2 regions of the Paenibacillus sp. DS2015 genome follow, and region 1 is predicted to be linked to the other one. Evidence: predicted binding sites of a transcription regulator. Region 1 holds the regulator's gene; the other holds the start of a gene.
The links. The regulator LexA, encoded in region 1, represses DNA repair genes until DNA is damaged. The targets are predictions, from matches to a motif close to CGAACATATGTTCG.
Positions count from the first base shown of each region.

Region 2: a site for LexA is predicted at 5,787-5,800, ahead of J2T13_RS14830 (DNA polymerase IV). Genes of this name have one in related genera too.

Region 1 is NZ_JBNPWS010000008.1:138,116-145,364, forward strand. It holds gene metH (methionine synthase) at 1-225, opposite strand, end outside; gene J2T13_RS09880 (acireductone dioxygenase) at 400-942, shown strand; gene J2T13_RS09885 (FixH family protein) at 1,045-1,461, opposite strand; gene J2T13_RS09890 (HAD family hydrolase) at 1,686-2,486, opposite strand; gene J2T13_RS09895 (hypothetical protein) at 2,511-3,047, opposite strand; gene J2T13_RS09900 (DUF896 domain-containing protein) at 3,076-3,276, opposite strand; gene J2T13_RS09905 (LysM peptidoglycan-binding domain-containing protein) at 3,369-3,734, opposite strand; gene lexA (transcriptional repressor LexA) at 3,904-4,530, shown strand; gene J2T13_RS09915 (hypothetical protein) at 4,827-5,285, shown strand; gene J2T13_RS09920 (hypothetical protein) at 5,368-5,649, opposite strand; gene J2T13_RS09925 (hypothetical protein) at 5,639-5,857, opposite strand; gene J2T13_RS09930 (hypothetical protein) at 5,987-6,436, opposite strand; gene glnA (type I glutamate--ammonia ligase) at 6,632-7,249, opposite strand, start outside.
Region 2 is NZ_JBNPWS010000016.1:41,675-48,923, forward strand. It holds gene recG (ATP-dependent DNA helicase RecG) at 1-1,972, shown strand, start outside; gene J2T13_RS14810 (stage VI sporulation protein F) at 2,035-2,322, shown strand; gene J2T13_RS14815 (SOS response-associated peptidase) at 2,389-3,063, opposite strand; gene J2T13_RS14820 (hypothetical protein) at 3,667-4,287, opposite strand; gene J2T13_RS14825 (hypothetical protein) at 4,288-5,388, opposite strand; gene J2T13_RS14830 (DNA polymerase IV) at 5,819-7,060, shown strand; gene J2T13_RS14835 (YolD-like family protein) at 7,057-7,249, shown strand, end outside.

The sequences.
Region 1 (7,249 bases):
TGTATTCGTCTCAATCATATCCGCGCCAGCTTCTAGATACATCTCATGAATGCGTTCAATAATATCAGGACGAGTAAGCACTAACATTTCGTTACACCCATCCAACTCTTCGCCACCAAAATCCTCGGCAGTAAGATCTTCTTGCTGGATCATGGTACCCATTGCGCCATCCATAATGAATATCCGTTCTTTTAATGCTTCTTCTAAGCTTGGTCTCTTCAACATATATCCCCCCTGAAAACGTTAATCCTTAGTTTAACAGAATAGCTATCATTAGAAAAGTCAACTTTTCAACCTTTACCCCATATGGGCAGGGAGTTTATCATAAATCAACCATCGACAAAGAAAACAACCTATATTATAATACTAATTAATCCAAGTGGGAAAGAAGGGTTTTACATGGCTGAAATTGTAATTCGTAATACGAACGAACGCATAGCTGGAGAAGAAAATGTTCGTGCTTTCTTAGAGCAACAAGGGGTCATTTATGAAAGTTGGGAGACCACCAAATTACCTGAGGAATACCAAACTAATTTTGTTCTAAACGATGAACAGAAGCAAGACATTCTAGATATCTATGATGGTGAAATTAAGGACTTAGCTGCTCGTAGAGGATATAAAATCTGGGATGTCATCACACTCTCTGATTCGACGCCGAATCTAAGTGACTTATTGAACAAATTCGAAGAGGTACACACGCATACCGAAGACGAAATCCGGGCTATTGTCGCGGGTAAAGGTATTTTTGTTATTAAAGGAGCTGGCGATCTAGGTTATTTCGATGTTGAACTAACTGCTGGTGATGTTATTTCTGTTCCAGAGAATACCAATCACTTCTTCACTCTAATGGCGAATCGTCAAATTATAGCAGTTCGACTCTTTGTCGAAGAGAATGGCTGGATTTCTCAACCTGTAAATGACCCTGATTTTCAAAAAGCATAAGTACAACAACTAATCATGATTAAGAGTTATACATCGGACAATAATACCCCGCTTAACCTCTTCAGGGAAACCGGGGTATTTCTTATTTTCACATTTTGGTGCCTATTCAACTATGATGATTTCTTTGGATGGCATCGCATGCATAGCTCCGACAGTAACATGTGATGTAATCCTATATGTTCCTACTTGCTTCAAAGATGTCTCGACCACATATTTCCCCTCACCTACGTGACTTGCCGGTATCTCAATGTGCTTACTTTCTTTATCCGGTGGAGCAATTTCAATAATGACTTTATCTGCATCACTTATTTTCATGTTTTGCTGCGTTACTACGACTTCTATTGCAATCTTCTCATTCACCTTAATCTGCTCAGGCACAATACTTAGATCTGCTTCAATAGGATTCATAGAATCATTGAACCCCATCTCCATATCTGCATGATTGTTATTTCCACATCCAACGACAGCTAGTAAGAGCAGTATGTACATCACAATAACTATTTTAGATTTATATCTCATCTTATCCACCTCTCGACATTCTTCGAATCCTTTATCCTTTATCCTTTATCCTTTATCCTTTATCCTTTATTACTCATTATTCATTGTTCATATTATAACGAGATTTCAAGCCTAAAGAGTGAGAGCTTAGTCACAATATTGTGACATTTATCATATCTCAAACAAAAAACCCATTCTCTTAAACCACAAGAGGACAGGTTGATCGTGTATAGTACTCAGGAATTTTATGAGTTAAAAAGTTCCGTTATAATATCGTGCACTTGAGATAAATGTGTGATCTCGTAATCTGGCGTGATTTCAGGATTCGATTCTTTCCTGGTTCTATTAATCCATACCGTCTTAATCCCTGCACTTAGCCCTCCACGAATATCCGTAGTTAACTTGTCCCCTACCATAAGTACTTCATTAGAAGATAAGTTAACAGAAGATAAAGCATGTTGGAAAATAGATACATCTGGTTTACCTTTACCAAAGTTGCCCGAAATGACAATCTGATCAAAAAACGGAGTCAACGCTGGCACTCCATCTAGCTTCTCTTGTTGTAATGCTGGACAGCCATTCGTAAGTAAAAGTAATTTCACCTTACCATGAAGTTCCTCTAACACTTGCAACGTTTCCTCATACATATATGGACGTGAACGTCTCTCAGATCCAAATTGCTCGGAAATTTCACCAGCTAAGTTCTCATCATCTATACCTAATTTCAAAAGGCCAAGCCGCCATGATTCCTTACGATATGTAGGCACAATCTTCTCTAATTGACGAAATTCAGGCTGTTCGCCAGCTGTGAAATTCCCCCACAAGCCTTCAAAAGGGTTAATACCGATCATAGAAGTGAAGGAGAAGGTCTCGTATGATTCATATAAGGATCTGGCTTCGCTTCTTACAGCCTCCTCCAATTGTTTAGGATCAACCCCTGTAGCAGTCGCTGCTGTCTGACAAGCGGCTGCAAAAGCTTCTTCCACACTTCGTTCATCCCATAACAGTGTGTCATCCAGATCAAAAAAAACGGCTTTTATCGGCATTTCTTTATCCCTCTTTCCAGTCATTTACTTTTCGAGTGGAATCTTGTGAGTCTCAGCAAAAATTTCCAACCGTTCTCCCATAGCTTCTGTATCATACCGGTTTATAAGGCGAGTGAATACCCAGTTACGCCCCTTCCCTTTCAGCGGTGTAATAACGACAGATCCTGATTTCAGACTAATCTTAGCGATATTAACAGCACCTATACGGGTCTCACGATTCATCCTTGTTGTATACAGGGAATCTTTGTCTACACGTAAATAAGGACGACGCAAATAAATAATCACAGCGAGTAAGATATACAAACCTATAACTATCCAGTTAACGACTGAGCTTTGCTCATTGTTCTCAACGAGTTGCTCGGCGTATACTCCTAGAAGTCCATAAAGTAAGGACAATACAACAAGTGTAAAGGGTAATAACATTTTACGCCCCTTAAAGATGTCACCGCTCACTTTTGATCCTGATCCTGTACTTGAGATACTTGATAGACCTTGATCTTTACGTTTCTTATTCAATTGCTTCCTATTCTTCTGTACCATTCTTTCCCAAGAACGTGCCATTCTTTATCCCCCTTAAATTAGAACACTTCTATTTTCTATTTCCGCCTGATTTAGGTAAGTCGTCAGTGAATTCAATTGTATCTAATTGATTCCGGAAATTGTTACGAACATTCTGAAGATAAGTTTCACGAAGACTCGCACGTTCTTGTGTCTCTTCTTCTGTTAATCCTGTAGATTTATACTTCTTAGCAAGCTCATTAATCCGTTGTATCAAGCTGTCTATATCCATGAAATCTCCTCCATTAATGAATTCATTCCTAACTTTGCCATGATCAAAAGAGCTTGTCAAGGATTCCTCCTTTCCAAGCTCTTTCGTTTACCTTAGTATTGAGGCAGCGATAACACTTCACCTGCTCTAATTCCGCTTTGGGACAATCCATTTATCTCTTTCATTTCCTTAATATACACACGCGTATCTAAATAATCAGGTTTCTCAGATACTGCAATCTTCCAGAGGGTATCACCCGGTTGTATAATAATATTCTTCATCATAATAGACTGATCAGATTTCCCTGAGAAGGCGCTAACCGCACCGGTACACCCTATAATAAGAAGTAACATAACTAGTAATAACTTCAGAAGTAAGGGTTGAGATATGGTATCTCTCATTCGATCTCTCCACACATATGTCTGTATATCCTTATTTGTATCATAAATACTACGGTATGTACTATATTTCATCATCATTGACCATCTCCCAAACGTTTGTTCTCTTAATAAAATCAATATAACACGAACACTTGTTTTATTCAACCCATTTTAGAACAATTGTTCCCTTTTTATTAGAACCTACGTTTGTACGAACGGAAGTTCTATGTTATAATTTTGCTAAAGTCACTAGAAGGGTGAGAGTATTATGTCGAAGGTATCTAGCCGGCAACTGGCCATATTAGAATTTATACGTAGTGAAGTACGCTCTAAGGGATATCCGCCATCTGTGCGGGAAATCGGTGAAGCGGTCGGACTGGCTTCTAGTTCAACGGTCCATGGACATCTGGATCGATTAGAGAAGAAGGGCCTCATTAGAAGAGATCCTACCAAGCCACGTGCTATTGAAATATTAGGACATGAAGAATCAGATAATAGTCATCTTTTCACTCATACCGTATCCCGCGTGCCTATGGTCGGTAAAGTTACTGCTGGCGTTCCAATTACAGCCACAGAGAATATAGAAGATTATTTTCCTCTACCTCAACATTTTGTAGGTGAAGACAAAGTATTCATGTTGTCTGTCATGGGCGATAGTATGATAGAAGCCGGTATACATAACGGTGACTTTGTTATCGTACGCCAGCAACAGACAGCTGATAACGGAGATATTGTTGTAGCTATGACGGAAGATGATGAAGCTACGGTCAAAACCTTCTATAAAGAGAAGGACCACATTAGACTTCAACCGGAGAACCCAACATATGAACCCTTGCGTTTGAACCATGTTACAATATTGGGTAAAGTCATTGGACTTTTCCGCGACATTCATTGATTTCTATTTTGTTATTTAAAAAGAAACGGATACTTGCCATTCAGATGGCGTGTATCCGTTTCTTTTTGATAGAAAATAGATTTGATGATGTTCATACAAACTGAGCACTATATTCTAGCATATATTGTTCGATATATGTGATTTGAAAGGAGCATGTCCTTCCACTCACAATTTAGTCGTTACAACCACCATTAATTCATAACTTTTACACTAGGTTAATCCTTTCAATCATCCTAGCTAACATTCTGGAACTACACTAGAAAGGTAATCAGTTAAATGTGAAAGGGTAATCCATCGTGGTAGCTATGGTTAAAAATCAGCAACTCAAAGAACCCGACTGGTCGTTCGGATGTACCTCTGTGAAACGTATCCAACTCACTGAACTTGTTCACCAATCCCCTACCGTATTTACGTCTCAGAATTGTAAGGAAACATTGGCTATTGTTTATGCGTATCCCGAATCTGAATGTATCGTCGTCTCCAATCACAATAATATGCCCCTTGGATTAATCCATTGTGATAAATTCTTCCTAAAATTAACAGGTCGGTTCGGGATGGACATGTTCTACAGAGAATCCGTAACTAAGCTCATGAATCGCAACCCCCTAATCATTGACATCCAGTGCACGATTGAGACGTTACTCGACCTCCTTGCTCTTCGTCCTTACTACGCTCGAAACGACTCCATTATAGTGACTAAGCAAGGTAAAATCGCCGGTACTGTCCATCCATCTGATTGGATTCATACAAATTAACACTTAAATGTAGAGTTGAGGCTGTCCTGTACTTAGGGATGGTTTTTTTATTGTTCTCGTCCCACATCTAATTCAGTGTCTGTTAAAATTCCATCCAATAGTTAATGCTCTCCTTCGATGCTGAAGAAACGACAGTTTTACTTTCCCCTCTCTCCCATCCCTGTATGATCTGAATGGAAGCAAGCGATGCTTTATTTTCCCAATAGATGTAATTCAGATTCTCCAATGTCATCAAGCTTTCCTCTAGGCCTTTCTTATTCCTACCCATCAGTCGTTCCAAATCGCCCATGGTTGGTATCACATTATGTTGTCTTACATAGTTATATAGCACTCTTAATAGCTTTCGTTCTGTATCAGCCAGCATTATTATACGCCTCCTCCACAGCTGTTCTCGGAGCCTTCCAAGCCAATATATTATCAATGAGAAACATGCGTGGCGATCCAGTCATTAGGCAGGTAGCTCTAAGTAATCCATCACGAATACTTTTCACTTCAATGCGCCGCTGCGTGATCTTTCCTGATTGGTCCATATACATGATCTCAACGATTTTCCCTAAGTACTTCACTGGCATATTGGGTTAGTCATAGTTATTCAAGCATGTGTACCCCCATTCAATTTACATTTATCCACACTCAAAAAAAAATAAGAGAGAGCTTCATGGTTATACCAGAAGCTCCCTAAATTTATCAATCTAACAATGTTATGCCGGTCCCGCTTGAGCAATTCCACTAAAAGCAACAGGTCCGGTAATTGTGATATCAGGACCTGGTCCGGAGTCAAAGGCATACATAGAATAACGAAGTTCACCTGATAGAGGTACAGTCGGATGAAAATCAGCCGCATGAAAAGAAAGTAAATTGTTACCAGTATATAAATCCACGGTTGCAGTATATATCAGCACTCCAGAACCGCTCACACCCGTCCCTCCTCTTTCAATGATAATCGTGACTTCATTCGCAGCAACCCCAGCAACTCCAATCGTTCCCCACAATTCCACACGAACATCTGCAGCATTTGGTGTTCCCAAGACAGCAGCGACCTGTAAACCAATATCCCCCAAAAGCAGCGTTGGTGTTGACGAAAGTATTGTTACTCCCGTGTTAATGTTACTGAACTCGGAGGTACGTGAATCTAAAAATTCAATAGCCACTGCAATCACTACCTTTCAAATATTAACCAGTATAGTAGGTTCACTTTAATATATGTGGTCTATTAATATATGATTGGACATTTCGAACATAATAGAATAAAAGAACAGAGAGTCAACAATGAATCTCCCCGAGCATATTAGCCTCCCCAAACAAAAAAAACCCTCAACGCTTAGAGCGTCAAGGGTTTGAACTTCCTAGTACAACGTCATATATTGATCGCGTTCCCACGCGTGAACTTGTGTGCGGAACATATCCCACTCAATTTCTTTCAATTCATAGAAGTATGCTAGTGCATGATCTCCTAATGACTCTGTAATAACTTGGCTACGAATAAGTTCATTCAATGCTTCCTTCAAATCTGATGGCAAGCTAGGAATGCCTTCTTCAATCCGCTCTTCTTCCGACATCACATAAATGTTACGGTCGATTGGAGCAGGTAGTTTCATTTCGCGCTTGATTCCGTCTAATCCTGCTTTCAGCATCACTGCAAGAGCTAGATATGGATTAGCCGCTGGATCTGGATTTCGTACTTCTACGCGTGTACTGAGTCCACGAGATGAAGGAATACGAATCATCGGACTACGGTTACTACCAGACCACGCTACATAACATGGTGCTTCATAACCAGGTACAAGACGCTTATATGAGTTTACTGTTGGATTTGTAATAGCTGCAAAAGCACGAGCGTGCTTCAGAAGACCTGCCATATAATGACGAGCTGTCTGACTTAGGCCAAGCTCATCGCTCTCTTCATAGAATACATTCTCATCACCCTTGAATAAAGATTGGTGGCAGTGCATACCTGATCCATT
Region 2 (7,249 bases), on a different contig from region 1:
TGGCATCTTTACGGTTAAGGATTTAATAGAGTATTATCCGTATCGCTATGAGGATTATCGTCTTCGTTCCTTAAGTGAGGTTAAGAGTGGGGATAAGGTGACTATTCAAGCCAAAATCGTGGGAATCCCGGTGCTACAACGTTATGGGGGAAAGTCGCGATTAACGTGTAAAATGATGGCCGAAGAGTGGATGTTTACGGGGACATGGTTTAATCGCCATTTCCTACGAGATCAATTAACACCAGGTCGAGAAATTATAGTGAACGGGAAATGGGACCAACGGCGGATGCAATTGACCGTATCGGACTCAGAGTTTCCTGATCAAGGAGTAAGACGAGGGGGGTCATTACAACCTGTATATTCTGTGGGGGCTAAGATTACGCAAGCGTGGATGCGCAAAACGATAGGACAGGCCCTGCAGCAGTATGGGGATATGATTCCAGAAATATTACCTTATACCCTGTTAGAAAAGTATCATCTGTTACCGAGGAAGCAAGCCATTATAACCATCCATCAGCCAGAAGACACCAAGGAAGGTCAACAAGGGCGTGAGCGGATGGTGTATGAGGAGTTATTTCTTTTTCAATTAAAAATGCAAGCCTTTCGAGCGTTAACGCGGGGCAGGATGGATGGGGTCGTTCACACGGTGGAGAATGCTGTGGTTCGTGAATTTGTCCGTAGTCTTCCGTTTGAATTGACGGATGCGCAGAAGCGAGTCGAATTAGAGATATTGAAGGATATGCGAGCTCCTTATTGTATGAATCGTTTACTTCAAGGTGATGTGGGGTCGGGTAAAACGATCATTGCAGCTATAGCTCTCTATGCTAGTGTACGATCAGGATTCCAAGGTGCCTTGATGGTGCCTACAGAAATACTGTCCGAGCAGCATTTACGATCATTAGTCCGCCTATTCGAGCCTTTTGGTATTTCTGTTGGTATGCTAACAGGTAGTGTGACAGGACGTAAGCGAAAGGATCTATTGGCTGCATTGCAAATGGGAATGATCGACGTTGTGGTGGGTACGCATGCGTTGATTCAGGATGAGGTATTCTTTCGCAATTTAGGAATGGTCGTCACGGATGAGCAACATCGCTTCGGTGTGAATCAGCGGAGTGTGCTACGTCGTAAAGGGTACAACCCGGACGTGTTGACGATGACAGCGACACCGATTCCACGTACACTGGCGATTACTGCTTTTGGCGATATAGATGTCTCCACCATAAATGAACGCCCTAAAGGGCGTATTCCAATTGCTACGTACTGGGTGAAACATGGCATGATGGAGCGTGTGTTGGGATTCATTTCTCGGGAAGTGGACCAAGGTCGCCAGACCTATCTGATCTGCCCTCTTATTGAGGAGTCGGAGAAGCTGGATGTGCAGAATGTTATTGATCTGCATATTCAAATGCAGCAAGCCTTTCCCGCTTATCGGGTGGGGCTGTTGCATGGCCGAATGACTCCGGTGGAGAAGGAAGCAATCATGCAAGCCTTCAACAATAATGAGATTCATCTACTTGTCTCCACCACAGTGGTGGAAGTCGGGGTCGATGTACCGAATGCTACACTCATGGTTATCATGGATGCGGATCGTTTCGGACTCTCTCAATTGCATCAATTGCGTGGACGTGTCGGTCGTGGAGCACATGCGTCCTATTGTGTGCTAATTGCGGATCCGAAGACCGAGATCGGTCAAGAACGCATGCGGGTGATGACAGAGACGGATGATGGGTTCGAGGTGTCGAGACGCGATCTAGAGCTCAGAGGGCCTGGAGATTTTTTTGGTACGAAGCAGAGTGGGTTGCCTGAATTCCGTTTAGCGGATATGCTTAGTGATTTTGCCGTGCTGGAACAAGCGCGAGATGATGTTGCATTGTTAGTTAGTGATGAGTCCTTTTGGACATCTCCTACGTATGCCCCACTTCGCCATTATTTACAGCAGGAACAGATTTTTGAAGGAAACCTGATTGATTAGGTAATTGGACAGGACTCTCGTCATATACTACATAGAATTGTAATTGACGGGAGGTGCCAATCTTGGGTTATCAGCAGTATGGAATCACCCCGCAGTTAGTGGAGCGGATTAAACTCAAAATGAAAAATGCAGCCGCCAAAGAGCGTGTCAAAAAGTTGCTTGATGGCCTCAATAAGCATGATCTACAGGACAGTGCTAAGGTGAAAAGGCTCGTAAAGTCTATTGGGAGCGCGCTACATGAGAAGTTGACGCCTGCGGAAGAAGGGCAAATTGTTAAATTTGTTCTATCTCAGAAGATTGATCCTAATAGCACACTTCATCTGATCAAGCTCTGGGGGATGTTTCGTTAACCATGGAAGTATAATAGAATTCAAATCCTCTGCATGGACATCTCTAGTCACATGGCAGAGGATTTGTTATGTCAACTTGAGGATACAGGAGGCTGAGTCGTTTCTTACAGAGTTGACTTCTGTACTGACAGGGTCAGCTTGCATAGCCTCAGCAGGATAAGGAATGAGTAGTTGTTGTAGAGAGGGTGTTCCCATTTCCTGGCGGTTCAGCCACTTCATCTCATCTTCTGGCTTCAATATAACAGGCATACGATCATGAATAGGGGCCATCAAAGAGTTGGGAGTTGTGGTAATAATCGTGCACGTACTTCGTTTACTACCGTCTGGGGCTATCCAAGTATCGTACAATCCTGCGAAGCTAAAAATGCTGCCGTCTCTCAGAGTGATCCGATAAGGTTGTTTGCTGTTCTCACGCTTCTGCCATTCATAGAAACCATCTGCTGGAATTAGACATCGTTTGCGTGCAAAAGGGAGCTTGTACGCAGGTTTGTCATTCAGTGTCTCACTGCGTGCATTGATCATTCTGCTTCCCATGTTGTCATCCTTAGCCCAAGAGGGCACCAGACCCCATCTCAGCTCTCCTAGTCGGCGGTTATGTCCGTCATGAATGATGGATACCACGAGCTGGGTAGGGGCGATGTTGTATTGCGGACGATGATATGGAATCGCCGATGCTGCATCGATCTCATAGCGTAGCATGAGCTCTTCAATAGTAACGGTTAAGCTATAGCGACCACACATGAAAATTCCTCCTCATGATTTTTTTGGGTATCCACTATAGATTATATTTCTCCTTCACATTCTTATATTTGATTTATTCACCCATAAAAAAGATGGATAAGCAAGCATAGTAAATTTTAATACTATGCAGCAATCTTATCCATCTTTTTTAGCTAATATCATATGATCTTTTATTTTACTTTTTGGCAAAGCTTTTATTCGTAATATATCCCAACAAAGAGCCAATTAAGCTAAAAGCATATGCAACGATCAAACTAATATATGCGAATGATTCGTAAGAAACATTTGGAATATAATATCTAAGCCCATATAAGGGACCTGAAAAAATAATGACTGTAGGAATTGAAAAAACGATCCAGTCTATGCTGTTCATAACAAAAACAAAAACAAAGGCCAAAATCCAATATAGAGTACTAAATTTCAAAAAAATCGTACTGTCTTTGTTCCTATAATTATAGTGAAATCCCCAAAGTAACCATAAAATCAAAAATACAATTGAACTAAATATTTGAAAAGTAGAGGGTATGTTACCTTTCAAGTATCCACTGAAATTAATTATAGTAAAAGGAACCCCGAGACATAAACCTAACAAAAATTTTGTTATCAAGGTTTACTTGTTTGAACTAGTGTAAGGTAATTGCGTTGTGATCTCGGGGTCACCTGGGTCGCTCTGTGTTCGTCTTTATTAGCAAGAGTAGCTTTTGAAACATCCCAATTTGTACTATTGCCGTAAACTTTAAAGTTATTCCATTCATAAACGTATTCTACAACCCCATCACATCTCATTTCCGTAACTTCATCCGGTGAAACATAACTCCCCACTTCAAAATCTGTATAGTTCACTTGAAACATGAGATTATAAGAAATCTGTTCTGTTTGTAATGTTCTTGCTGTCGCAACAAATGTATCTCTATTTGTACTACTCACTGTTCCATTCGGTCGGTATACTCCCTTAAATGTATTATTTGCTAAAAAGCCAGTGTAAGTATCAAAATTGACATAGCCATTACCTGAATGGTGAATGATAGGATTAGTGTAGGAGTTAGTATCAGGCTTATTCATAAAACCTGCGTGATCAGTTGAGTTGAAAAACACACCATCTCTATAAATTGCATAACCTTGGTTACCTGTGGCTGCGTTTACATTCTCTGCTCCAATATTTAAAGCCGAAATCATGAAAGAAATTACGAAAAGAAAGGTCATACCTAATTTTGTCTTTTTCATTTATTTCTCACCCCCAGCATTATCCAACCACTTATAATTTGCTTTTTCTCCATTTTCTTTAATGTTAACAAGCACTTGTTCCCCTCGTTTTCTTAAATCATTATTTTGAATTGTTGGTACAATTTTGTTTAAGGAATCATATAAATCAGTCAGTGGATTTATTTCCATTGCCTTTATTACTAATGTAATTTGATTTTCAGTAGGATTACTATTTAAAATATCGTTTAATACAAAAAAGTTCTGACCGACTGCATATACAATTAGTTCTTGATCAATATTGTCTTGTGAGAGGATAGTTAATATTGCATTCTCACTCCTTAAATCGGACGTAGCAAAGAATGCTGAGTCTTTAAGTGTGGAACTGTACTTATCAGAGTTCATAATATCTAGACTCAGATTAACCAAGTCACTCTCGTTTGAATTATTAGAGAGGGTAACTTCATTGTTACTATTTTTAATATAGTAAGATGTCGCCTTTAATGCCGAAGATATCTTATCTTCAGAGTGAATTTTGTAATTACTTAGTATCTCTTCAGAAATATGGAATGCCATTTCCTTGTCTAATTTTCTTAGTTTCTTCATAGCCTGAAATGCTAGTTGGTCTTCATCTTCTAGCACTATTGCTTGTAATAAAGGAACATCTTCTTTTTGAAAATCAGATGTAGAAATAATTTTTGCCTTTACATTTCTATCAAAAGATTTATCTTTTAATATTTTCTTTAGTTCGTTTTTATTATTGTCATCGTTATTATTCTTGACATGGTAAAGTTCAATCATAGTATTCCGCGTTATAGTCGTATTTTTTGAGTCTTTAATTGAAGATAGAATCTCTTCATTTGAGATTACATCTTTCCGATCAAGTAATTCTGCAGCAAAAGGAATTAGTACGTTAATATCAGAGGATGGTTCAATTTTTTTTGAAAGATCGTTAACCTCATTTAGTAGTTCGTCGTTGCTGATTTTTTTTAGCTCACTTTGAATTTTGCTGTCGCTTTGTGTAGCATATTTTTGTAGTATATCAGAATCTGCAATGACAACTCCGGTAGATAATGTTAATACCAGTGCTGCACTTAAAGTAAATGATTTTAAGTATTTAGACATCATTTTTCTCCTCTAATCGTTTTGTATTAACTCCAATTTAAGTGAAACTAAATGTTCTACGTTATTTGTTATACTGAAATTATTTTACCTCCTTACTGGAATAATAACCCAAAATAGTCATGTTGAAACAAATTACATTAATTCCAAAAAATATGATTAATGAACGTAGTTACAGCTAGACATCTGCATAAAACTACTATTTTTGTGAATATGTCTGGGCCTCCTAGAACATCAGTAGGGTAGCAATCTCGCATAAATCAAAGAAAAATGAAAATCGGTCCTGTCACAGACTATGCGAACAGTGGCCGGTTTGTGGCTTAAGATTCGGAAGTGATGATACAAATAATACCTCTTGATTAAAGAAGGGGGATTGGGTGTATAATACGAATATAAAATAACGAACGTACGTTCCTATTGAGAGGTGGTCCGCATGTTGAAGAAGCAGAGAATAGTGATGTTAATTGACATGCAAAGTTTTTATGCAAGCGTGGAAAAGGCCAAGGTACCTTCTTATGAAGATAAACCCTTGGTGGTGGCAGGAGACCCATCCAGAAGGTCAGGTATAATCTTAGCAGCTTGTCCCTTAGCTAAAAAGAAAGGGGTGACTACTGCAGAACCCCTGTGGCAAGCTCTACAGAAATGCCCTGAGTTGATTATTGTAAAGCCACATATGCAAGAGTATATAGAAGTATCGACGCTAATCATGAAGATTATGGAGTCGTTTACGGACTTAGTGGAGTCTTACTCCATTGATGAAATGTTCTCAGACCATACTTCCTCGATGCACTTATTTGCTGATAATCCAATTGATCTAGCAAGGCAAATTCAGAATAAAATCTACAGCGAGACAGGAATTTTTGCCAGAGCCGGAATTGGAGAAAATAAAGTAATCGCTAAGCTCTGCTGTGACATGATTGCGAAGAAGATGCCAGAGGGTATATTTCATTTACAGAAAAGTGAGCTACATAAATACATCTGGGATAAACCCGTTAGAGACATGTGGGGAATCGGGTCAAAGATGCAGCAACACCTTTGGAAGATGGGGATTAGAAGCATAGGGGATTTAGCGACAACGCCTCTAGATAAACTAAGATCGAAATGGGGAGTTAATGGGGAAGTGATATGGCGTGTTGCCAATGGGATCGACGACTCGCCTGTAACCGTAACAACGCATAATGTTCAAAAAGATATTGGGAACGGGATGACCCTTCCTAGAGATTATACGCAAGCATGGGAAATTGAAGCGGTTATTCTTGATATTTGTACAGAGGTCTCCAGGAGGTCAAGGAAAAAGGGATTGATGGGGAGTGTGGTTTCCATAAGTGTTTCTGGTGCTGACTTTGACCGACCTACAGGATTTCATAGACAAATGAAACTGGAAGATCCTACAAACATAACCCGTGAGGTATACGAAGTCGCAAAGAAACTTTTTCATACGCATTGGGATAGGCAGCCTGTTAGAAGAGTAGCCATTTCGTTATCCGAGCTATCCGGTGCTGATTCTTATCAGTTAACCTTGTTTGACGATAAGGAGCATCAAAGGGCTATTGATAAGGTTATGGATGATATAAAGGACCGATTTGGAGATATTTCCATTCTAAGAGCAAGTTCAATAACTTCGGCAGGGCAGGCAGTGGACAGAGCTGCTAAAATTGGGGGGCATTACAGATGAGCAAAAAACTTCATGGGAATGGATTGTGGGAATCGAGTCGGATGATGTTACCTCAACATAAAGAACGTATTATTGAACATCAGCAACAGTACAACAGACAAAGTCGTCCAATCATCCACGAAGATGAACTGGAGATCATGACCCGAAATATAAGTGATTCACTACATTACAAAGAGGTCATAAAAGTTA